3 regions of the Xylanimonas protaetiae genome follow, and region 2 is predicted to be linked to each of the others. Evidence: predicted binding sites of a transcription regulator. Region 2 holds the regulator's gene; each other region holds the start of a gene.
The links. The regulator LexA, encoded in region 2, represses DNA repair genes until DNA is damaged. The targets are predictions, from matches to a motif close to TCGAACANNTGTTCGA.

Region 1: a site for LexA is predicted at 4,807-4,822, ahead of ET471_RS06130 (Rv2578c family radical SAM protein). Genes of this name have one in related genera too.
Region 3: a site for LexA is predicted at 4,596-4,611, ahead of ruvA (Holliday junction branch migration protein RuvA). Genes of this name have one in related genera too.

The regions. Positions count from the first base shown of each region.
Region 1 is NZ_CP035493.1:1,353,228-1,361,039, reverse strand. Features, by position in the region: gene ET471_RS06150 (ribonuclease H family protein) at 1-487, shown strand, start outside; gene ET471_RS06145 (DNA-3-methyladenine glycosylase family protein) at 495-1,430, shown strand; gene ET471_RS06140 (hypothetical protein) at 1,499-2,446, shown strand; gene ET471_RS06135 (HIRAN domain-containing protein) at 2,424-3,083, shown strand; gene ET471_RS06130 (Rv2578c family radical SAM protein) at 3,140-4,798, opposite strand; gene ET471_RS18795 (hypothetical protein) at 4,899-5,033, opposite strand; gene ET471_RS06125 (histidine phosphatase family protein) at 5,205-5,843, shown strand; gene ET471_RS06120 (PH domain-containing protein) at 5,875-6,411, shown strand; gene ET471_RS06115 (SDR family NAD(P)-dependent oxidoreductase) at 6,408-7,274, shown strand; gene ET471_RS06110 (MIP/aquaporin family protein) at 7,323-7,812, shown strand, end outside.
Region 2 is NZ_CP035493.1:2,540,551-2,548,362, forward strand. Features, by position in the region: gene hflX (GTPase HflX) at 1-1,388, shown strand, start outside; gene ET471_RS11735 (ATP-dependent DNA helicase) at 1,428-3,500, shown strand; gene ET471_RS11740 (L-lactate dehydrogenase) at 3,546-4,511, shown strand; gene lexA (transcriptional repressor LexA) at 4,665-5,423, opposite strand; gene ET471_RS11750 (LysM peptidoglycan-binding domain-containing protein) at 5,649-6,104, shown strand; gene nrdR (transcriptional regulator NrdR) at 6,155-6,640, shown strand; gene serA (phosphoglycerate dehydrogenase) at 6,762-7,812, opposite strand, start outside.
Region 3 is NZ_CP035493.1:3,163,668-3,171,479, forward strand. Features, by position in the region: gene secF (protein translocase subunit SecF) at 1-273, opposite strand, end outside; gene secD (protein translocase subunit SecD) at 273-2,198, opposite strand; gene yajC (preprotein translocase subunit YajC) at 2,345-2,752, opposite strand; gene ruvB (Holliday junction branch migration DNA helicase RuvB) at 2,839-3,942, opposite strand; gene ruvA (Holliday junction branch migration protein RuvA) at 3,935-4,552, opposite strand; gene ruvC (crossover junction endodeoxyribonuclease RuvC) at 4,710-5,285, opposite strand; gene ET471_RS14700 (YebC/PmpR family DNA-binding transcriptional regulator) at 5,367-6,134, opposite strand; gene pdxT (pyridoxal 5'-phosphate synthase glutaminase subunit PdxT) at 6,156-6,812, opposite strand; gene ET471_RS14710 (NUDIX hydrolase) at 6,877-7,434, opposite strand; gene pdxS (pyridoxal 5'-phosphate synthase lyase subunit PdxS) at 7,431-7,812, opposite strand, start outside.

The DNA of each region.
Region 1 (7,812 bases), 1.2 Mb from region 2:
CGGCGCCGCCAGCGGCACCAACCAGGTCGCCGAGCTCACCGCGGTGCTGCGGGCGGTCGAGGCGCACCCCGGCGACGAGCCGCTGCTCATCGAGTCGGACTCGCAGTACGCCATCCGCTGCTCCTCGGAGTGGCTGGAGGGCTGGAAGCGCAAGGGGTGGCGGACGGCGTCCGGCAGCCCCGTGAAGAACCTCGAGCTCGTGCAGGCGATCGACGCCGCCATCGCGGGCCGCGGCGGTCCCGTGCGGTTCCGCTGGGTGCGCGGCCACGTGGGCAACCCGTTCAACGAGCGCGCCGACGAGCTCGCCGGCCTCGCCGCCGCGGACTGGGCGGCCGGGCGTGGCCACGTCGGGTCGGTGCTCCTCACCGACGCCGAGGAGCTGGCGGCGGCCGAGCCCGCCCGCCGGCCGGCGGTCGTCGGGGCACGCCCGGCGACGGAGCGCCCCGCGGCCGAGCCGCAGTGGGAGCTCGGCACGCTCTTCGACTGAGCCGCCCGTGCAGCGGACGGCAGGCCGGTTCGACGCACCGCTGACGGTGCGTCACGAGTCGGCGCGCCCGCTCGACGTCGCGCTGACGCTCGGACAGCTCGGGCACGGCCCGTTCGACCCCGCGGTGCGCCGCACGCCCGACGGCGTCCTGTGGCGCACCTCCCTGCTGGCCACGGGGCCTGTCACGCAGCGGATCGTGCAGGCGGGCCCGCGATCCGCCGTCGTCGACCTGTGGGGCGAGGGGGCCCGCGAGGCCGCCGACGGCGTCGCCGCGCTGCTCGGCGAGGACGACGACGCCGCCGGCTTCACCTACCCCGCCGTGCTCCGCGACGCCGCCCTGCGCGCGGCAGGGATGCGCATGCCGCGCACCGGGAGGGTGCTGGAGTCGCTCGTCCCCGCGATCTTCGAGCAGCGTGTGCAGTCGGTGACGGCGCACCGGGCCTGGCGCTGGCTGCTGACCCGGTACGGCTCGCCCGCTCCGGGGCCCGCGCCCGACGGGATGCGCGTGGTGCCCACGCCGCAGCAGTGGGCCGCGATCCCGAGCTGGGACTGGCACCGCGCCGGCATCGACGCCGGGCGGGCCCGGACGGCGGTCGCGTGCGCCCGCCTGGCCGGCCGGCTCGAGGAGGCGGCGCTCCTGGCAGGGCCCGCCGCGCGGGCGCGCCTGGAGGCGGTCCGCGGCGTCGGCGTGTGGACGTCGGCCGAGGTGGCGCAGCGGGCCTTCGGCGACGCCGACGCCGTCTCCGTCGGCGACTTCAACCTGCCGGGCGCGGTGGGCTGGACGCTCGCCGGCGAACGCACCGACGACGCCGGGATGCTGGCCCTCCTCGCCCCGTACGCGCCGCACCGGCACCGGGTGGTGCGGCTCATCACGACGCGCGGGCACGCGAGCGCGCCACGGCGGGGGCCGCGGACCCGCCTGGTGGACCACCGACGGTACTGACGGCGGCCGGTCACCGGGGAGGCACCAGCTCCGCTGCGAGGTCGAGGCGCGGCCGTATCCTCGGGCGTGTGGTTGCAGCCGGCGAGACCAGCCAGGGCAGGCGCCCCGCGGCGGAGACTGACGTCTCGGCCTGGGCTGTCATCCGCGACGAGCCCGGAGGACGAGACCCGAACAAGCGCTGGGTCGCTCCTGATGCCGACTCGCCGCGACACGAGCACTGGCTGTGGAAGTCTCGGCAACCCACAGGTGACGGTTCCGAGTACGCGCTGACGGACTGCGCAGAAGTTGTGGTCTCGCTGCTCGCCATGACGCTCGGCATCCCGGCGGCGGAGTGTCGATACGCGGTCTGCGACGGTGAACTTGGCCTGATCTCCAGGAACGTCGCTCCGGAGGGTTACAGCCTGAACACCGGACGGACGTACCTGCCGGAGGTCGACGGCTACGTTCGACTGCCTGAGCGCGGGGCCGAGGACGGAGCGGCTGGCCGGATGCGACTCGATCGGGGCTACACGCTCGAGTCCGTGCGCACCGTTCTTGCGGACGTGGCACCTCCGCCCGGCGTCGGCGGGTACACGGCGTTCGGCGTTTTCGCTGGTTATCTCGTCCTCGACGCCCTCGTCGGTAACAGCGATCGCCATCCGGGCAACTGGGCGCTCCTGGAGTCGGGCGAAGGTGCTCGGCACCTCGCGCCGACGTACGATCACGGCACAGCGCTCGGCGCCGGACTCACGGCATCCAATCGCGCGGTTCGTGACCCTATTGCCTTCGCTCGCCGCGGCAGGGCGAATCCGTTCACCCCCGCACGGCAGTTGCTGGTAGATCTTGCGCTCGACGCCGTCCACAGATCCGGTGCATACGGCTGGTTGGACGGTGTCGCCACACTGGACGAGGTGCGCATCAGAGCGACACTTGAAGCGCCAGGCGAACGATTGTCAGTGGATGCGTCTACGTTCATGAGGCGAGTCGTGCTTGAGAACCGGAGGAGGTTGTGCGATGGCGACACTGCTGAAGACTGACCAGCTCCTCGTAACGCGCCAGGATCCGGCCACGCGACGGTTCGCGCGCGTGGGGACGTTGACGTTCGACGGCGGGACGTACACGTTCTCGTACGACCCCACCGCGAAGCGCCCGCTCCCGGGGCTTCCGATGGGGAAGACCCACCAGAGCCAGACGCTCTTCCCGATCTTCGCGGAGCGGGTGATCGATCCCCACAGGCCTGAGCGCTTCGAGACCCTTGAGCATCTTGGGCTACCTCGCGAAGCCGGCCCGTTCGAGGTCCTCGCGGTCTCCGGTGGCGGTCGAACTGGCGACACGTACGAGCTCACCCCGTTGCCCCAGCGTGGCGACGTGAGCCTGCCGTTCCTCGTGCACGGTGTTCGTCACCTCACGCCCGGAGAACGCGGAGCCATCGACCTCCTCGCGCCAGGAGATCGCCTGTCACTGCGGTTCGAGCCCGAGAACCCCGTCGACGACCGTGCACTGCTCGTGACTCAGGACGGAGGGCGCCTCGGGTACGTCCCCACGCCGCTGCTCGAGTACGTGCACGAGATCATCAAGCGTGAACACGACCTGATCGTCGAGCGTGTCAACCCTGCAGAGGCCGGGCTCCACATGCGCCTGCTCGTCCGCCTTGTCGGACGCTACGAGGGCTGACGTTGCCGGGGCCACGCTTGGAGGTCCGGCGGACCTCCAGCGGCACTGACGACCGGTCAGAAGAGCACCTGCTCGACGTCGGCGCTCGCGAGCGCGAGGCCGCTGCCGTCCGCAGGCAGGCCTGCGAGCGCCCCACCGGTCGCGAGGCTGCCGGCTGTCGCGGAGCGGTGGGCCGACGCAAGGCTGCCGGCGGGGTAGGCGCCTTCGCGGGCTCGCAGGTCGTCCTCGTACCGGCCCGTCGCGCCCGACCTCGAGCGGTGCCCGGACGAGCCGAACCCGCGCTCCTCCAGCAGCGGCCGGACCCGCTCCCAGAGCCACTCGCGGTACGCCTTGAGCGCGTACGTGCGCGCGTAGACGCGCCCGTACCCGGCCACGAGGTGCGGGTGCTCGCGCTCGAGCCACGCCAGGTACCACTCGCGCGTGCCGGGCTTGAGGTGCAGCGGCAGCACCGTCACGCCCGTGGCGCCGGCGTCGGCGACCGCGTCGAGAAGGCGGCGCAGATGGTCGGTCGAGTCGGTGAGCCACGGCAGCACCGGGGCGACCATGACGCCGCAGGGCAGGCCCGCCGCGCGCACGGCACGGACCAGGTCGAGGCGGGCGCGCGGCGCCGGGGTGCCCGGCTCCACCGACTGTTGCAGGGGCTCGTCGAGCATCGCGAGCGAGACACCGAGCCCGACCGCCACGCGCTCCTGCGCCTCGACCAGCAGCGGCAGGTCACGGCGCAGCAGGGTGCCCTTGGTGAGGATCGAGAACGGCGTGCCGGAGTCCGCGAGCGCCCCGATGATCCCCGGCATGAGCCGGTACCGGCCCTCGGCTCGCTGGTACGGGTCGGTGTTCGTGCCGAGCGCGACGGGCTCGCGGGTCCATGACGGCCGGGCGAGCTCGGCGCGCAGCACCTGGTCGACGTTGACCTTGACGACCACCTGGGTGTCGAAGTCCTTCCCCGCGTCGAGCTCGAGGTACTCGTGCGTGGGGCGCGCGAAGCAGTTGTGGCTGACGACACCGTTGGCGACGAAGTCGCCGGTACCGGTGGTGATGTCGACCATCTGCTGGTCGAAGCCGAGATCCTCGACGCTCACGACGCCGAGGTCCGACGTCGACCTCACGGCCCGACCAAGGATGTCGAGCTTCCGGGTGATCGCCGGACCTGTGACGCCCGCGAGAAAGCCGAACCCCATGAGCGCGTCGCCTGTCGTCAGGTGGGGCCTCCGGGCGTCTTCGGCGGTGGCACCCGTCACGTGCTTCCATCCGCGGACCGTCAGGAACCGGTGGTCGCCGCTCGCGACGATCTCCGTCCCGTCCCGCAGCGTCACCCGGTAGGCACGCTTCGTCGTCGACCATGCCGCATGGACCTCCGTCTGGACGAAACGCCGGGACTTGCCGTCCGGCTCCGTGCCGACGACGAGATCGCCGACCCGGATGTCGCGGATGGGTTTCTGCCGCCCGTCAGCCAGAAGGACGAGCGTCTCCGGGCTCAGGCAGTAGGTGCACGCGTGGCTGCAGCCTCGGTACGGGTTGACCGTCCAGCGGAACGGCATCTTCGACGCCGCCGGGACGTGCGAGAGGGCCGACTTCGCGTGGACCTCGTGGAACGTGATGCCCGCGAACTCGGGCGTGCGCACGCTCCGCACGAGCCCCGCCTGCGCCAGGCCCGCGAAGTCCAGGCCCGGCAGCGCGCCGTCGTCGGCCGTGATCGCTTGCCCGTCCCATCTCATCCACTCATTAGAACATGTGTTCGAACGATGGAACAGGTCCCGGAGACGACGACGCCGGGCTCCGACGTCCGTGTCGGGCCCGGCGTGCGTGCTGACGACCTCAGCGGTCGACGTCGTCCTCGCTGCCCAGCGGGGCGGGCTGCTGCAGCGCGACGACCTCGGCGTGCGTGCGGCCGGCCAGCGTGGTGCGGCGGGGGTTGGCGATCGATCGGTACAGGTTCTCGGTGTCGGTCATACGTGGCTCCTCCTCAGGGCGCGGCGAAGGCTCGTGGACCGGCCGCGTCCCGCTACGTCGCGGGGTAGGTCGCCCATCTTCGCGTGAGACGGCGTCTCGGCGCCACCCCGTCTCACGGTGAGGAGCCTCACTCACCCGGCGGTTCACCCGCAGGTGAGCGACGATCGACGCATGCCGATCGAGCCCACGAAGGACCCGCAGCTCGTCCTCCTGCGCCACGGCGAGACGGAGTGGTCGGCGAGCGGCCAGCACACCGGCCGCACCGACATCCCGCTGACCGCGGCGGGCGAGGAGCAGGCCCGCCAGGCGGGCCGCGCGCTGGGCGGGTACGACTTCGCCGCCGTCTACGCCTCGCCCCTCCAGCGCGCCCGCCGCACGGCCGCGCTCGCCGGGTTCCCGGACGCCGTCGTCGACGAGAACCTCGCCGAGTGGGACTACGGGCCCGTGGACGGGCGTACGGCGAAGGACCTCAGCGCCGTCCTCGGGCGCGAGTTCCTCATCTTCGACGACGGCGTCCGCTGGCTGCCCCCCGACCCGGAGCACGGCGACGGGCGGCCCGGCGAGCGGCTCGAGGACGTGTACGGGCGCGCGCTCGCCGTCGTCGCGCGCGTGGAGGAGACGCTGCGCGACGGCGGCCCCGTGCTCGTCGTCGCGCACGGGCACCTGCTGCGCGTGCTCGCGACGGCGTGGCTCGGGGTGGACGCGCGGCTCGGCGAGCGGCTCGAGCTGGGCACGGCCGCGATCTCGCTGCTCGGCTACGGGCACGCGCTGCGCACCATCGAGGGCTGGAACCTGCCGCCCACCCTGTGAGCGGCACTCGCTCCCGTGGGAGCATGCGGGCATGGCTCTGCGGGACCGAAACCTCATCGACGACGAGCAGGTCGTGCTCCGGCTCCACACGCACGCGAAGGCCATGCTGTGGCCGTTCGTGCTGTTCCTGGCGCTGGTCGCGGGCGCGGTCGTCACCCTCCTGACGTCGACCGACGACACCGTCACCTGGGTGGTGCTCGGCGTGCTGGTGGTGGTCGCGCTCGCGGGCGTGCTCTGGCCGTGGCTCAACTGGCGCACGCACTCGTACACGATCTCCACCCAGCGTGTCTCGGAGCGGTCTGGAGTCGTCACGCAGAAGGGGCGGGACATCCCGCTGTACCGCATCAACACCGTGTCGATCGAGAAGGGCCTGCTCGACCGGATCCTGGGGTGCGGCACCCTCGTCATCGCCGACGCGAGCGAGAAGGGCGGCATGGTGCTGCACGACGTGCCGCGCGTCGACCGCGTCCACCGGACCGTCCAGCAGCTCCTGGCGAGCATGGACGACGGGTCCGACGACGGGGAGTTCCCGCCGAACGAGCCGCCGCGGCGCGGCCCGCGCCGGTGAGCCCGACGACATCCGCCGATCCCGGTCCGGCGTCGGCGCCGGCGTCGGGCAAGGCCTGGTTCGTCACGGGAGCCGGCCGCGGCATCGGCCGCGCGATCGCCGTCGCGGCGCTGCGTCGCGGCGACCGGGCCGCCGCGACGGCCCGCGACCCGCGCGCGCTGGACTCTCTCGTCGCGGAGTTCGGGGACGCCGTCGTGCCGCTGCGGCTCGACGTCACCGACGCCGACGCCGCCCGCGCCGCCGTCGCGGAGGCGCACGCCCGGCTGGGGCGCCTCGACGTCGTCGTCAACAACGCCGGGTACGGGCTGTTCGGGTACGTCGAGGAGCTCGACCCGCAGCAGCTGCGCGACCAGCTCGACGTCAACCTGTTCGGGGCGCTGCACGTGACGCAGGCCGCGCTGCCGTTCCTGCGCGAGCAGCGCACCGGGCACGTCGTGCAGATCTCCTCGTCCAGCGGGCTCGCGGCGTGGCCCGCGCTCGGCGGGTACCACGCGTCGAAGTGGGCGCTCGAAGGGCTCAGCGACGCGCTCGCGCAGGAGGTCGCGCGGTTCGGGATCGCGGTCACGCTCGTGGAGCCGGGGCCCGTCGACACCGCGTGGCGCGGCGCGTCCGCCGTCCGCGCGCGCGAGCTGCCCGCGTACGACGACGCCCGCGCGGCGGCCTGGCACCCGGCCGGATCGACCGCACCGGAGGCGGTCGCCGACGTCGTCCTCGCCGTCGTCGACCACCCGGAGCCGCCGCTGCGCATCCTCGTGGGCGACCTCGCGGCGGACGCCGTCCTCCCGATCACCCAGGCGCGGCTCGACGCGTGGCGCGCCTGGGAGGCGCTGGGACGCAGCGCGGACCACCCTCCCGAGGGCTGACCGGGGTGGCACCCGGCGCGAGAGCGCCGCGGGTGCCAGAGTTCTCCCATGGATCCCTCGGTCGACCTGTGGGTGCGGCTGGCCTGCGAGTTCATCGGCACGGCCATCCTCATCATCATCGGCAACGGCACCGTCGCCAACGTCCACCTCAAGGGCTCCAAGGGGTACCGTGGGGGCTGGTCGCTCATCGCCATGGGCTACGGCCTGGGCGTGATGATCCCCGCGATGATGTTCGGCGGGATCAGCGGCAACCACATCAACCCGGCGTTCACGCTGGGGCTCGCGGTGTTCGGGATGTTCCCGTGGCACCTCGTGCCGCTCTACTGGGGCGCGCAGCTCCTCGGCGCGATGGCGGGACAGCTCGCCATCGTCGTCACGCACAAGCCCTACTACGACCAGACCGACACCGCCGAGGACGTGCTCGCCACGTTCTCGACCATCAACGCGGCCGGGTCGCGGCTCAACGGGTTCCTGTCCGAGACGCTCGGGTCCGTGGTGCTGTTCTCGTGCGCGCTCGCGCTCGTGCACTCGCCGCTCA
Region 2 (7,812 bases):
TCCACGTCGCGCACGACGGCGACCAGCTCGACCTCGAGGAGCGCACCGCGCTGCGTCGCGTCGCCGGGCTCTCCACCGAGCTCGAGGACGTCACCGAGGTCGAGTACCGGCAGCTGCGCCTCGAGAAGGTCGTGCTGATCGGCCAGTACTCCGGCGGCGAGGCCGCCGCGGCCGAGGCGTCCGTCTCGCTGCGCGAGCTCGCCGCGCTCGCCGAGACGGCCGGCTCCGAGGTGCTCGACGGCCTGCTCCAGCGCCGTCAGAAGCCCGACCCCGGCACCTACCTCGGCTCGGGCAAGGCCGCCGAGCTGGCCGACCTGGTGCGCGCCGTCGGTGCCGACACCGTCGTCGCCGACACCGAGCTGGCGCCCTCCCAGCGCCGCGCGCTGGAGGACATCGTCAAGGTCAAGGTGGTCGACCGGACCGCGCTGATCCTCGACATCTTCGCCCAGCACGCCAAGTCCCGGGAGGGCAAGGCCCAGGTCGAGCTCGCCCAGCTCGAGTACCTCCTGCCGCGCCTGCGCGGCTGGGGCGACTCGATGTCCCGCCAGGCCGGTGGCCAGGTGGGCGGGCAGGGCGCCGGCATGGGCTCGCGCGGCCCCGGCGAGACGAAGATCGAGCTGGACCGCCGCCGCATCCGCAACCGCATGGCCAAGCTGCGCCGCGAGATCAAGGACATGGCCCCGGCACGCGCGACCAAGCGCCTGGAGCGCAAGCGGCACGCCATCCCGAACGTCGCCATCGCCGGGTACACCAACGCCGGCAAGTCGTCGCTGCTCAACGCGCTGACGGACGCCGGGGTGCTCGTGGAGAACGCACTGTTCGCCACGCTCGACCCGACGGTGCGCCGCGCCAAGACCGACGACGGCCGCGTCTACACGCTCGCCGACACGGTCGGGTTCGTGCGCCAGCTGCCGCACCAGCTCGTCGAGGCGTTCCGCTCCACGCTCGAGGAGGTGGGCGACGCCGCGCTGCTCCTGCACGTGGTCGACGCCTCCCACCCCGACCCCGAGGGGCAGATCGCCGCGGTGCGCGAGGTGCTCGCCGAGATCCCCGGCATCGAGGACGTCCCCGAGGTCGTCGTGCTCAACAAGGCCGACGTCGCCGACCCCGAGGTCGTCGGGCGCGTCCAGCGCCGCGAGAAGCGCACCGTCGTGGTCTCGGCGCACTCCGGCGAGGGCATCGCCGAGCTGCGCGCCCTCATCGCCGACGAGCTGCCGCGCCCCGACGTGGAGATCGACCTCGTGGTGCCCTACTCGCGCGGCGACCTGGTCAACCGGGTGCACCAGTTCGGCGAGCTCGACCACGAGGAGCACCTCGCGACGGGCACGCTGCTGCGCGGCCGCGTCGACGAGGCGCTCGCCGCGGAGCTGGAGCGGGTCGCCGTCTGACCCGCGGGGCGTGTCGGCGGGCCGTGCGAGGATCGTCCGGTGACCTCCGAGCCCGACGACGCTGCCGCGCCCGCTGACGTCCCGGGTGTCGAGGAGCTGCTCGACCTCGCCGTGGGTGCGCTCGGCGGCGGGCGGCGTCAGGGGCAGCACCAGATGGCGCTCGAGGTGGCCGAGGCGATCGACCAGGGCCGCCACCTGCTCGTCCAGGCGGGCACGGGCACGGGCAAGTCGCTCGGCTACCTGGTCCCCGCGGTGCGGCACGCCGTGCTGGCCCAGGAGCGCGTCATCATCTCGACGGCGACGCTCGCGCTCCAGCGGCAGGTCATGACGCGCGACCTGCCGCTCGTCGCGCAGGCCGTCACTCCCGAGCTCCCGCACGCCCCGAAGATCGCGCTGCTCAAGGGCTGGCACAACTACCTGTGCCTCCACAAGACGAGCGGCGGCTACCCGATCGACGACGCCACCCTCTTCGACCTGCCGGGCGACGCCGCCGACCACCCCGCGGAGGCCGGCGCCGGCGCGAGCCGGGCCACGCGCGACGACGGCGCCACGACGCTGGCCGACCACGTGCGCCGCCTGCACGCCTGGTCGCGCGAGACGGGCTCGGGCGACCGCGACGAGCTCGTCCCCGGCGTGCCGGACCGGGCCTGGCGGCAGGTGTCGGTCACGTCGATGGAGTGCGTCGGGCAGCGGTGCCCGCTGCTCGCCGAGTGCTTCCCCGAGCGTGCGCGGGCGGCCGCCCGCGAGGCCGACGTCGTCGTCACCAACCACGCCATGCTCGGCATCGCCGCGTCGGGCAGCCCGGGCGTGCTGCCCGAGCACGGCGTCGTCATCGTCGACGAGGCGCACGAGCTCGCCGACCGGGTCACGTCCTCGGCCACCGTCGAGCTGTCCCTCACGTCGATCGAGCACGCCGTGCGGCTCGCGCGCCGGCACTCCGGCGCCCAGACCGCCGCGATCGACGCCGCCGCCCAGGCGTTCGGCTCGCTCGTCGCGCAGGCGCCCGCGGGCAGCTTCCCGCTCGGCCTGCCCGACGAGCTGCGCACGGCCGTCGGCGCCGTCCGCGACGCCGCGCGCGACCTGCTGACCCAGCTCAAGCCCGACCCCGCCAAGGCCAAGGAGGCCCTCGACGGCGGCGCCAAGATGGCGCAGTCCGCCGTGCTGGTGCTCTTCGAGGTGGCCGAGCGCATGGCCGCGGAGGACTCGTCGTCCGACGTGCTGTGGTGCGCGCGCCCCGGCGACGGCCCGGGCTCCGGCTGGGGCGACGGCGTCTCGCGGCTGCACGCGGCGCCCCTGCACGTCGCCGGGCTCATCCGCGCCGGTCTGCTCGCCGAGTCGACCGGCGTCTTCACCTCGGCGACGCTGTCGCTCGGCGGCCGGTTCGACGCCGTCGCCGGCTCGCTCGGCCTCGGCCGCCCCGACGACGGCGGCGGCGCGTGGCACGGCGTCGACGTCGGGAGCCCGTTCGACTACCCGAGGCAGGGCATCCTCTACGTCGCCCGGCACCTGCCCGCGCCCGGGCGCGAGCCCGCGACGGAGGCGCAGCTCGACGAGATCGCCGGGCTCATCGAGGCCGCCGGCGGCCGCACGCTGGGGCTGTTCTCGTCGCGCCGTGCGGCGACCGCCGTCGCCGAGGCCATGCGCGAACGGCTCGACGTGCCCGTCCTCGCGCAGGGCGACGACCAGCTGCCGACGCTCGTCAGGGAGTTCGCGCAGGACCCGGGCACGTGCCTGTTCGGGACGCTGTCGCTGTGGCAGGGCGTCGACGTGCCCGGGTCGTCGTGCACGCTCGTGCTCATCGACCGCATCCCGTTCCCCCGCCCGGACGACCCCGTCAAGGCCGCTCGCGCGCGGGCCGTCGAGAAGGCGGGCGGCAACGGCTTCATGTCCGTCTCCGCCACGCACGCGGCGCTGCTCCTCGCCCAGGGTGCCGGGCGCCTCATCCGCACGGACGCCGACCGTGGCGTCGTCGCCGTCCTGGACCCCCGGCTGGCGACCGCCCGGTACGGGACGTTCCTCACACGCTCGATGCCCGACTTCTGGCCGACGACGGACGGGCGTATCGTGCGCGAGGCGCTACGCCGTCTCGCCACGTCCGGGACGGCCGCCTAGCCTGTTACCTGCCACGACGCCTCGAGACAGACCCTGGAGAACACCGTGAACGCACCGCTTCGCCGCGGCACGACCAAGCTGGCCATCGTCGGGGCGGGTGCTGTCGGTTCGACGCTCGCCTACGCCGCCCTGACGCGCGGCACCGCCCGCTCCGTCGCGCTGCTCGACGTCAACAAGCAGAAGGTCGAGGCGGAGGTGCTCGACCTCCAGCACGGCATGATGTTCATCCCGCCGGCCGAGATCACGGGCGGCGACGACGTCGAGGTCTGCCGCGACGCCGACGTCGTGGTCGTCACCGCGGGGGCGAAGCAACAGCCGGGACAGACGCGCATCGACCTGGCCGAGGCGACCATCGGGCTGACGAAGCGGATCCTGCCGGGCCTGCTCGAGGTCGCGCCGAACGCCGTGTACATCATGGTGACCAACCCGGTCGACATCGTGACCTACGCGGCGCAGAAGATCTCGGGCCTGCCCGCCGGGCGGCTCTTCGGCTCCGGCACGGTGCTCGACTCCTCGCGCCTGCGGGCGGCCCTCGCCGTGCACTGCGGCGTGGCGGTCGGCAACGTGCACGCCTACATCGCCGGTGAGCACGGCGACTCGGAGCTGCCGCTGTGGAGCTCGGCCACGATCGGCGGCGTGCCGCTGCTCGACTGGAAGAGCATCGCGGGGCAGCCCCCGCTCGACGAGGCGGCCCGCACGCGCATCGCCCACGAGGTCGTCGACTCGGCCTACCGGATCATCGCCGGCAAGGGCGCGACCAACTACGCCGTCGGGCTCGCGGCGACGCGCATCATCGAGGCGGTGCTCAAGGACGAGCACCGGGTGCTCACCGTGTCGTCCAAGCTCGAGGACTACTACGGCATCAGCGACGTGTGCCTGTCGGTGCCGTCGGTCATCGACCGGCGTGGCGTGGCGGGCGTGCTCGGCGTGCCGCTCTCCGACGAGGAGCTCGCCGGGCTGAGGGCCTCCGCCGACTCGATGCGCGCGGTGCAGAAGCGCTTCGGGCTCTGACGCCGCGGGGCCCGCTGGGGGCCGTGCGGGACACCTGACGACGTCGGCGGTGCACCCGATCGGTGCACCGCCGACGCACTGCTGGTGCCCTGCGGCCGATGACGTCGCGGCCGATGACGTGGGGCCGACGATGTGGGGCCGGCGGTCGCGGGCTCAGAGAGCGCGCAGCACCGCGACGACGCGCCCGAGGACCTGGGCCTCGTCGCCGGGGATGGGGGCGTAGCTCGGGTTCTGCGGCAGCAGCCACACGTGGCCGTGGTCGCGCTTGAACGTCTTGACGGTCGCCTCGCCGTCGATCATCGCGGCGACGATCTCGCCGTTCTCCGCGACGGGCTGGCGCCGCACCACGACCCAGTCGCCGTCGCAGATCGCGGCGTCGACCATCGAGTCGCCCTGCACCTTGAGCAGGAACAGCTCGCCGTCGCCGACCAGCTGCCGGGGGAGCGGGAAGACGTCCTCGACGAGCTGCTCGGCGAGGATCGGGCCGCCGGCGGCGATGCGCCCGACGACCGGGACGTACGACGGCGCCGCGAGCTGCTCGTTGTCGATCCCGGGGACCGCTCGCACGGCGGGCTCGGGCGTCACCGGCGCGGCGGCGTCGGGCGCCGTCGGAGCGGCACCGCCGGGGTCGACGACCTCCATCGCGCGGGGGCGGTTCGGGTCGCGGCGCAGGTATCCCTTGCGCTCGAGCGTCATGAGCTGGTGCTTGACGGAGGACGGGCTGGCGAGCCCGACGACCTCGCCGATCTCGCGCATCGTGGGCGGGTAGCCGCGCGTCTCGACCGACGTGCGGATGGTCTCGAGGACCCGGCGCTGCCGCGGGGTCAGGCCGGGGCCGCCGGCGTGGTCCGGGAGCTCGCTCACCGTCGCCAGCCCGGGTTCGTCGCCGTTGCCCGTCGTGCGACCCGTCATGGCCCCTCCGTCCGTCGTCGTCCGCCGCGCCCGGCGCCGTGCCGTGGTGCGACCGTTCTCCCTGGTCGTAGGCCCACCCTAGGCCAGATCGGGCGTAGTATCAAACACGTGTTCGACGCGTGTCTCGACATTGTCGGCGGCTCGTGGCATGCTACAGATGTTCGAACGAACAACTGTTCTAACGAACGCCTGTTCTGTCCCCAGGGATCGACCACGGAGGATGTCATGGCCGCCACGCTCGCCAGCCCCACGCTCACGCTCGTCCGCCCGGCCGTGGTCGACCGCGCCGCCGTCGTCGCTCGTCCCGCCGTGCTGGGTGCTCGTCCCGCCGTGCTCGGTGCGCCCGCCGGCCGTGCCGCGCGCAGCGAGCCGCACGGCCTGCTCGGTCTGGGCGGGCTCCGCCTGACGCGTCGCGGCCGCGTCGTCCTCGTCGTGCTCTCGCTGCTCGTGGCCCTCCCGCTCGCGGGCCTGGGCGGTCGCGCGGTGGCGGGTGAACCCGGCGCGGCGCTCGAGGTCACCGTCCACACCGTGGCGCCGGGGGAGACCCTGTGGGGCTTCGCGCGGCAGATCGCCGCGCCCGGCCAGGACGTGCGCGACGTCGTCGAGGAGCTGCGCGACCTCAACGAGCTGGCCTCGGGCGCGCTGCGCGTGGGCCAGACCATCCTCATCCCGCGGGCCTGACCGGGACGGACGTCCCCTCGCCATGGCTCGCGCCCGGTAGTCTCACGGGCATGTACTGCCCGTTCTGCCGTCACCCTGACTCGCGGGTGGTCGACTCCCGCACGGCCGACGACGGCTCGTCGATCCGCCGACGCCGCCAGTGCCCGTCCTGCGGGCGCCGGTTCACCACGCTCGAGACAGCGACGCTCTCGGTGGTCAAGCGCTCCGGGTCCACGGAGCCGTTCTCACGCGACAAGATCGTCGCGGGCGTCCGCAAGGCGTGCCAAGGGCGGCCCGTCAGCGAGGACGACCTCGCGATCCTGGCGCAGAAGGTCGAGGAGACGCTCCGCCAGCAGGGGAGCGCCGAGATCGACGCCTACGAGATCGGGCTGGCGATCCTCGGCCCGCTCCGCGATCTCGACGAGGTCGCGTACCTGCGCTTCGCGAGCGTCTACCAGGCGTTCGAGTCGCTGGAGGACTTCGAGTCCGCCATCACGTCGCTGCGGGCCGAGCACGCCGGCCGGGTGCCGGACGACGCAGAGAGCGCGCAGGAGTAGGGCCCGCACGAGTAGGACCCGCACGAGTAGGACACAAGGCGCGTGCAGGGCCGACGGCCGCGACATGACACGAGCCCCGCTGCACCGAGATCGGTGCAGCGGGGCTCGTGTCATGTCGGGGTCAGGCGCCGGCGGCCGGCCCCGGGGGGAACTCGGGACGGTCGAACGCGTCGTGGATGCGCAGGCGCACCGTCGTCGCCATCTCCATGAGCTTGGCCGACGAGCCGCGCTGGGTGACGTCCGAGATGTCCGTGACCACGTAGCCGATGTCGCCACGCGTGGCGAGCATCTGGCCCTCGATGTTGGCGCCGTGCTCCGCGAACACCTGGTTGATCGCCGCGAGCACGCCGGGCACGTTGCGGTGCAGGACCATGATGCGGCCCACGCCCGTGGGGGCGAGCTGGAGGTTCGGCAGGTTCACCGAGAGCATCGTGGACCCCGTGCTGAGGTAGTCGCGCAGCTTGCCGGCCACGAACTCGCCGATCGCCTCCTGCGCCTCCTCGGTCGACCCGCCCACGTGCGGGGTCAGGATCACGTTCGGCAGGCCGCGCAGCGGCGAGTCGAAGTGGTCGCCGCGCTTCTTCGGCTCGGTGGGGAACACGTCGACGGCGGCACCGGCGATGTGGCCCGACTCGATGTGGGCGCGCAGGGCCTCGACGTCGACGACGAAGCCGCGCGACAGGTTGAGGAAGATGGCGCCGGGCTTCATCTTCTCGAACAGGTCGGCCCCGAAGAAGCCGGCGTTGCCCGGGCGGCCGTCCACGTGGATCGTGACGGCGTCGGACATCGCGAGGAGCTCGTCGAGCGACTTCGCGCGGTGCGCGTTGCCGAGCGAGAGGCGCTCCTGCACGTCGAAGAACACGACGCGCATGCCGAGGTTCTCGGCGAGCACGGACAGCTGCGAGCCGATGTTGCCGTAGCCGATGATGCCGAGCGTGCGGCCGCGCACCTCGTGCGCGCCGTCGGCCGTCTTGTCCCAGACGCCGTCGTGCAGCGCCTTGTCGCGCACGGGCAGGCGGCGGGTCAGCGAGATGATCTCGGCCAGCGCGAGCTCGACCACCGAGCGGGTGTTCGAGTACGGCGCGTTGAACACGGCGACGCCGTGCGACGCGGCGGCGGCCAGGTCGATCTGGTTGGTGCCGATCGAGAAGGTCCCGACGGCCTGGAGCTCG
Region 3 (7,812 bases), 620 kb from region 2:
CGACGCCACGCGGGGCTCGTCGCCCGGCACGACGGCCTGCACGGCCGCGATGGCCGGGCCCTGCGCGGTCGTCGAGGCGTTCTCGATGCTGATCTCCGTGCCGCCGCGGAAGTCGATGCCCAGCGACAGCGGCTTGAAGAGCAGCAGGGCGACCGACGCGATCGCGAGCACGCCCGCGACGGCGAACCACCGCTTGCGGCGGGCGACGATCGGGTAGGAGCGGCGACCGGTGTACAGGTCGTTGCCCCAGGCCGCAAAGCTGAACCCGGCCATCAGTGGCCCTCCTCGTTCTCGGTCCCGGCGGCGGCCTTGCGCTCGGCGGCGCGGCGCTCGGCGATGGTCAGGCGGCGTCCGGACTCGTCGGTCGCCGCGGCGGGGAGCGGCGTGCGTCCCACGGCCCCGACGAGCGCGGGCTCGGTGGGCTCCTCGTCGACCTCGGCGGCGACCTCGGCCGCCACCTCCTCGGCGATCGTCTCCGGGCCGGCCACGCGGCCGGCGCCGACGTACCGCGGCTTGGCCGCCGTGAGCGCGAGCCGGGCGCGGTTGAGGCCCGAGGCGATGTGACCGTCACGGAAGAACGGCACCTTGGCGATGAGCTCCATGACCGGGTGGGTGAACCACACGACCACCATGACGTCGATGATCGTCGTCAGGCCGAGCGTGAACGCGAAGCCCTGCACGCCGCCGACGGCGAGGAAGTACAGGATGATCGCGGAGATCAGGTTGACGGCCTTGGCCGCGTAGATCGTGCGGCGGGCGCGGGCCCAGCCGTGCTGCACGGCGAAGTGCAGCGTGCGGCCGTTGCGCAGCTCGTCACGGATGCGTTCGAAGTACACGATGAACGAGTCCGCCGTGAAGCCGATCGCCACGATCATGCCGGCGACGCCGGGCAGGGAGAGGCGGTAGCCCATCCCCCAGCTCAGCAGCGTGATCGACACGTACGTGATGACGCCGGCCACGAGGAGCGAGGCGACAGTGAGCAGGCCCAGCGTGCGGTACTGGAACAGCGAGTAGACGACCACGAGCACGAGGCCGATGAGGCCGGCGATGAGGCCCTTCTGCAGCTGCTCGGAGCCGAGCGTCGCCGAGATCTCCTGCTGGCTCTGGACGTCGAACTGCAGCGGCAGCGCGCCGAAGCTCAGCTGGTTGGCCAGGGCCGCGGCGGAGTCGCGCGTGAACGAGCCCGAGATCATGGCGCGACCGTCGCGGATGGGCTCGTTGGTGCCGGGGGCGGAGACCACCAGGCCGTCGAGCACGATCGCGAACTGGTTCTGCGGGCTGCCGTCGCCGAACGCGGCCAGGCGCTCCGTCGTCGCGGCGAACTGCTTGGCCCCCGTCGAGTCGAGCGTCAGGTTGACGCCCCACTCGTTGGTCACCGTGCCGTTCGGCCCCGGGACCAGGCCCGAGGACGCGCTGCTGATGTTCGTGCCCTCGATCTCGACGGGGCCGAGGATGTACTTGAACAGGCCGTCCGTCGAGCACGTGACGAGCGGGGCGTCGGCGGCGTCGCCGCCGCGGCCCACGAGGGCGCCGTCGGCGGTGCAGTCGAGGTCGTCGAACTGCTGCTGGATCTCCGGGGTGATCTGCGCGAGGTCGCTCGGGTTCGACGCCGTCGCGGTCGCCGCGGCGTCGTCGGTGGGCGTCGGGCTGGGCGACGCGCCGTCGGCCGCGGGCAGCACCACAGGGCTGCCGGCGGACCGGCCGGCGGGGCTGACGCTCGGGTCGGCCGGGGCACCCTGCGCGGGCGCGTCCGTCGCACCGTCAGCGGGGGCGTCGGTCGCACCGTCAGCAGGGGCGTCGGTCGGCGTGGGCGACGGGGTCTCCTCCGCCACCGGGAACCCGTAGCCCGTCTGCAGCACGGGGCGGAAGCGCATGTGCGCGGACTGGCTGACCAGGTTGATCGTGTCCTGGTCCGGCTTGCCCGGGATGCCGACCACGATGTTCTGGCCGCCCTGGCTGGTGATCTCTGCCTCGGAGACACCGTTCGCGTCGATGCGCTGACGGATGACGTTGATCGCCTCGGCGACCGTGGCGTCCGTGATCTGGGAGCCGTCCGTGGTCGTCGGCGTCAGGATGATCTGCGTGCCGCCCTCGAGGTCGAGCGCGAGCCCGGGGGCGAAGCTCGCCCCGCCCGGGTTGTCGGCGCTCCGGCCGTCGAGGAAGGTACCGGTGAGCAGACCGGCGAGCGGCAGCAGCATCGTCAGGATCGCAAAGACGACGAGGGTGCGTACCGGCCGCGATCGTCGCGTGCTGGAGTTGGCCAACTTCTCTGTCTTCTCTCGTAGCGCACCGCCGGGTGGCGGTGCGAGGTGCGCCGGCCGGGAGACCCCGGCCGGCGCTCGCTTCACTTGCCCTCGTCGTCCTTGCTCTGCTGCTCGCGGTACTCGCGCTGGGCGGTGTCGAGACCAGAGAGGTCGTCAGGGACGTCGACGGCTTCTGCGGGCGCGATAGTACCCGTCTCGGCCGACCGGTCGGTGACGAGGTCGCTGGCCGGAGCGTCGACACGCTTGGCGATCGCGGCGCGCAGCCACACGGAGCGCGAGCCCGCGGAGTCGAGCGTGATGCGGTCGTTCGACTCGTCGATCTCGACGACGGTGCCGAACAGACCCGAGGCCGTCATGACCTCATGGCCGGGGGCGAGGTCGTTGCGGAACTCGGCCTGGGCCTTCTGCTGCTTGCGCTGGCGCGACGACATGAAGAACATCAGGCCGAGCATGCCGACGAGGAGGATAGGGAAAGCAAGGCCTTCCATGGCACTTCCTTACATGGTGGTGGGGGCAGCGCTGGTCAGCTCGCCTGCGACGGAACCGATCCAGTCTATTCGGTCGCCCCAACGCCTCAGCGCTCCCCCTGGTTCCCGGCCTCGACGTCGGTGTCCTCGAAGAGGGTGCCCGCTGTCGCGCCGGGCACCCCTGTCGGTGCCGTGAGCCCCAGGTGCTCCCACGCGAGCGGGGTGGCGACGCGGCCGCGCGGCGTCCGCGCGACGAAGCCCTCGCGCACCAGGTACGGCTCCGCGACCGTCTCGACGGTGTCCGGCTCCTCCCCCACGGTCATGGCCAGGGTGGACAGCCCGACGGGGCCGCCGCCGAACCGCCGGCACAGCGCGTCGAGCACGGCCCGGTCGAGCCGGTCCAGGCCCACGGGGTCGACCTCGTACACCTCGAGGGCGGCCCGGGCCGCCGCAAGGTCGAGGCGGCCGTCGCCGCGCACCTGCGCCCAGTCGCGCACGCGCCGCAGCAGGCGGTTGGCGATACGGGGCGTGCCGCGGGACCGTCCGGCGATCTCGTGGGCCGCCGCGTGCTGGAGCTCGACGCCCAGCAGCCCGGCGGAGCGCAGGATGACACGCTCGAGGTCGGCGGCGTCGTAGAAGTCGAGGTGACCCGTGAACCCGAAGCGGTCGCGCAGCGGGGCCGGGAGCAGGCCGGAGCGCGTGGTCGCGCCGACGACGGTGAACGGCGGCAGCGCGAGCGGGATCGCGGACGCACCGGCGCCCTTGCCGACGATGACGTCGACGCGGAAGTCCTCCATCGCCACGTACAGCAGCTCCTCGGCCGGTCGCGCGAGGCGGTGGATCTCGTCGATGAAGAGCACCTCGCCCTCCTCGAGTGAGGACAGCACGGCCGCGAGGTCGCCGGCGTGCTGGATCGCGGGGCCCGACGTGACGCGCAGCGACGTGCCGAGCTCGCCCGCGATGATCATCGCCAGGGTCGTCTTGCCCAGCCCGGGCGGTCCGGAGAGCAGCACGTGGTCGGGCGCGGCGCCGCGCGCGAGGGCCGCCTGGAGCACGAGCGAGAGCTGGTCGCGCACCACCGGCTGGCCCACGAACTCGTCCAGCCGCTTGGGGCGCAGCGCGGCCTCGGCGGCCCGCTCGACGTCGTCGGCCGACGCCGTGACGATGCGCTCGCTCGTGAACTGCGGCTCCTCGTAGCGGCCCTCAGCCACGGCGGCCGCCCAGCATGCGCAGCGTCGCGCGCAGCGTCGCGGCGACGTCGGCCTCCGCGACCGTCTCAGTGCCGGCGTCGGTCAGCACGCGCCCGACGGCGTCGTCCGCGACCTTGACCGGGTACCCCAGGCCGACGAGCGCCTCGACGACCTTCTCGCGCTGGTCCCCGCGCGTCGCCGGGGCGGCCGCGGCCTGCCCGTCGCCGTGCGGGGCGCCGAGCTTGCCGCCCAGCTCCAGCAGGATGCGCTGCGCCACCTTGGGCCCGATGCCCGGGACGCGGGTGAGCGCCTTGACGTCCTGCGTGTGCACCGCGAGGCGGACGGCGTCGGGCGTGTGCACGGCCAGCACGGCGAGCGCGATGCGCGGGCCCACGCCGGAGACCGACTGCGCCGTCTCGAACAGGTCGCGCTCGTCGTCGTCGGCGAACCCGTACAGGGTCATGGACTCCTCGCGGACCACCATCGTGGTGAAGACCATCGCCGCCTCGCCGTGGCGCAGCCGCGCCAGCGTGCCGGGCGTGGCGTGGACCAGGTACCCGACGCCGCCGACGTTGATGACGGCCCTGTCGAGCGAGACGTGCTCCACGATCCCGGTCAGCGACGCGATCACCCGGACTCCTTCCGATCGAGCTGTGTGGGTCGAACCCTGCGGGTCGAACACCCGTACGACGGGGCCCAACCTACCAACCGGGACCGACAGAACCCGGCGTGACACGGCGGGGCGCAGACCCGGGTCCGCGACCTCGCGCCGGACGAGGGGGCACGGGTCAGCGGGGGCGGCGCGGGGGCGTGCGGCGGGCCGCGAGCTCGGCCGCGGCCCAGGCGCGCTGGGCGGGCGTGAGCTCGTTGCGCTCCCCGCCCTGCAGGGCGCCCGACGGACGCCACAGGTGCGTGATCGCGAGCGCGAGCGCGTCGGCGGCGTCGGCGGGCCGCGGGGGCTCGGCGAGCCGCAGCAGGCTCTGGACCATGCGCTGCACCTGCTCCTTGCCGGCACGGCCGGAGCCGGTCACGGCCGCCTTGACCTCCGACGGCGTGTGCAGCGCCACGGGGACCCCGCGGCGGGCCGCCGCGACCATCGCCAGGCCCGCGACCTGCGCGGTGCCCATGACCGTGCCCACGTTGTGCTGCGCGAACACGCGCTCGACGGCGACGACGTCGGGGACGTGCGCGTCGAGCCACTCGTCGAGCTCGCGCGCGACGGTCAGGAGGCGCAGGTCGACGCTCACGGCGGGGTCCGAGCGGATGACGCCGACGGCGACGAGCTGCGCGCGGCGGCCCGGCAGGGAGTCGACGACGCCGACGCCGCACCGGGTCAGGCCAGGGTCGACTCCGAGGACGCGCACGACGTCACCCTACGTACGACGACGGCCGAGCCCGCCGTGGCCACGCGCACGTGGCCCGAAGGGCTCGGCCGCCGGTCCGGGTCAGTCTTCCTCGAGCTCCGCCATGACCTCGTCGGAGGCGTCAAAGTTCGCGTAGACGTTCTGGACGTCGTCGAGGTCCTCGAGCGCGTCGATGAGGCGCATGATCTTGCGGGCGCCCTCGACGTCGACGGGGATGAGGAGGTTCTGGTCCGGGTGGAAGATGACGTCGGCCGAGTCGTAGTCGATGCCGGCGTCGACGATGGCCGTGCGGACGGCGTGCAGGTCGGTCGCCTCGCACAGCACCTCGATGGTGTCGCCCTCGTCCGTGACCTCCTCGGCCCCGGCCTCGAGCGCCGCCATCATGACCTCGTCCTCGCCGACGCCGTCGGACTTCGGGACGACGATCAGGCCCTTGCGGGCGAACAGGCGCTGGACGGAGCCGATGTCGTCCGCGACCTTGCCGCCGTTGCGCGTGAACGCCTGGCGGACCTCGGCGACGGCACGGTTGACGTTGTCGGTGAGGCACTCGACGAGCACCGCGATGCCGCCGACGCCGATGCCGCCGTAGAACTTCTCGATGTAGTTGACGGCGTCCGCGCCGACGCCCGAGCCGCGCTTGACGGCGCGGTCGATGTTCTCCTTGGGGACCGACGTCTTCTTGGCCTTCTGGATGGCGTCGAAGAGGGTGGGGTTGCCGGCCGGGTCACCGCCGCCGACGCGGGCTGCGACCTCGATGTTCTTGATGAGCTTCGCCCACAGCTTGCTGCGCTTCGCGTCGATCGCAGCCTTCTTGTGCTTGGTCGTCGCCCACTTGGAGTGACCGGACATACGGGTTTTCTCCTTCTTCGCCTACAACTCGTGCGGACCGCTGTGTCGAACAAGGCTGACGAACAGCGCGTGCACGCGCGCGTCACCCGTGATCTCCGGGTGGAACGAGGTCGCCAGCAGCCGCCCTTGACGTGCTGCGACGATCTTACCGGCGCCGACCGCCACGGGGCTCCCGTCCGTCGCGTGCGACGGGATGCGCGCCAGGATCTCGACCTCCGGCCCTGCCTCCTCGATCCACGGGGCCCGGATGAACACCGTGCGGACCGGCTCCCCGCCGGGCGCGTCGGAGATCCCGGCGACGTCGAGGTCCGCCTCGAACGAGTCCACCTGCCGGCCGAACGCGTTGCGGCGGACGGTCACGTCCATGCCGCCGATGGTCCGCTGGCCCTCGATGCCCGCCTCGATCCGGTCGGCGAGCAGGATCATGCCCGCGCACGAGCCGTAGACCGGCAGGCCGTCCTTCACGGCGGCGCGGAGCGGCTCGTCGAGCTCGAAGATCCGCAGCAGCTTGTCGATCGTCGTCGACTCGCCGCCGGGGAGCACGAGGCCGTCGACCGACTCGAGCTCGCTGCGGCGGCGGACGGTGGTCGCGCGGGCGCCCGCCTGCTCCAGCGCGTGGACGTGCTCGCGGACGTCGCCCTGGAGGGCGAGGACGCCGATGGTGGGGGTGGTGGTCACGGCCGTGAGTGTAGATCGCGACGCGCCGAACGCCGGAGCCGCCCGGCGTCGCACCGCGCGCACGTCAGTCGTCGTGCTCCTCGCCGAGGTGGAGCACGGTCCCGTCCCAGCCCGCGGCGAGCCGTTCGACGACGTCGGGCAGCGCGACCGGGAAGACCTCCAGCGGCTGGGCGCGGAGCTCGGCCGGCGTCAGCCAGGCCATGCCGTCGAGGACGGACCGCTCGAGGTCGGTCCAGCCGGCGTCGTCGGGCTCGGTGCCCGCGGGGATGCGGGCGAGGAAGAAGACCTCGTCCTGGCGGCACGTCTCGGCGAAGAAGTGGAAGTAGCCGGCCCGCGTCATCACGGGCCCGGTCAGGTCGTCGGAGCCGAGCACCAGGCCGGTCTCCTCGCGCAGCTCGCGCAGCGCCGCCTCGACGTCGGACTCCCCCGGGTCGATCCCGCCGCCCACGGTGAACCACCAGGAGCGTTCCGGCTGGTCCGCGTCGTGACCGCGCACCAGCAGCGCGCGGCCGGCGTCGTCCAGGACGACGACGCGGGCCGCGCGACGGTGCCGCAGGCCGTCCTCGCCCAGCACCCAGTCGGGGCCGAGCGAGGACGCACCCGTGTCCGGCGAGAAGGTCACCAGCCGCGCTCGGCCAGACGCACGGGCGCGGGCTCCGCCTCGACGTTGATGCCGACCATGGCCTCGCCCAGGCCGCGCGAGACCTTGGCGACGACGTCGGGGTCGTCGAAGAACGTCGTCGCCTGGACGATCGCCTTCGCACGCGCGACCGGGTCGCCCGACTTGAAGATGCCCGAGCCGACGAACACGCCCTCGGCGCCGAGCTGCATCATCATGGCGGCGTCGGCCGGGGTGGCGATGCCGCCCGCGGTGAACAGCACGACGGGCAGCTTGCCCGTCTTCGCGACCTCGACGACGAGCTCGTACGGGGCCTGGAGCTCCTTGGCGGCGACGAACAGCTCGTCCTCCGGCAGCGAGGTCAGGCGGCGGATCTCCTGG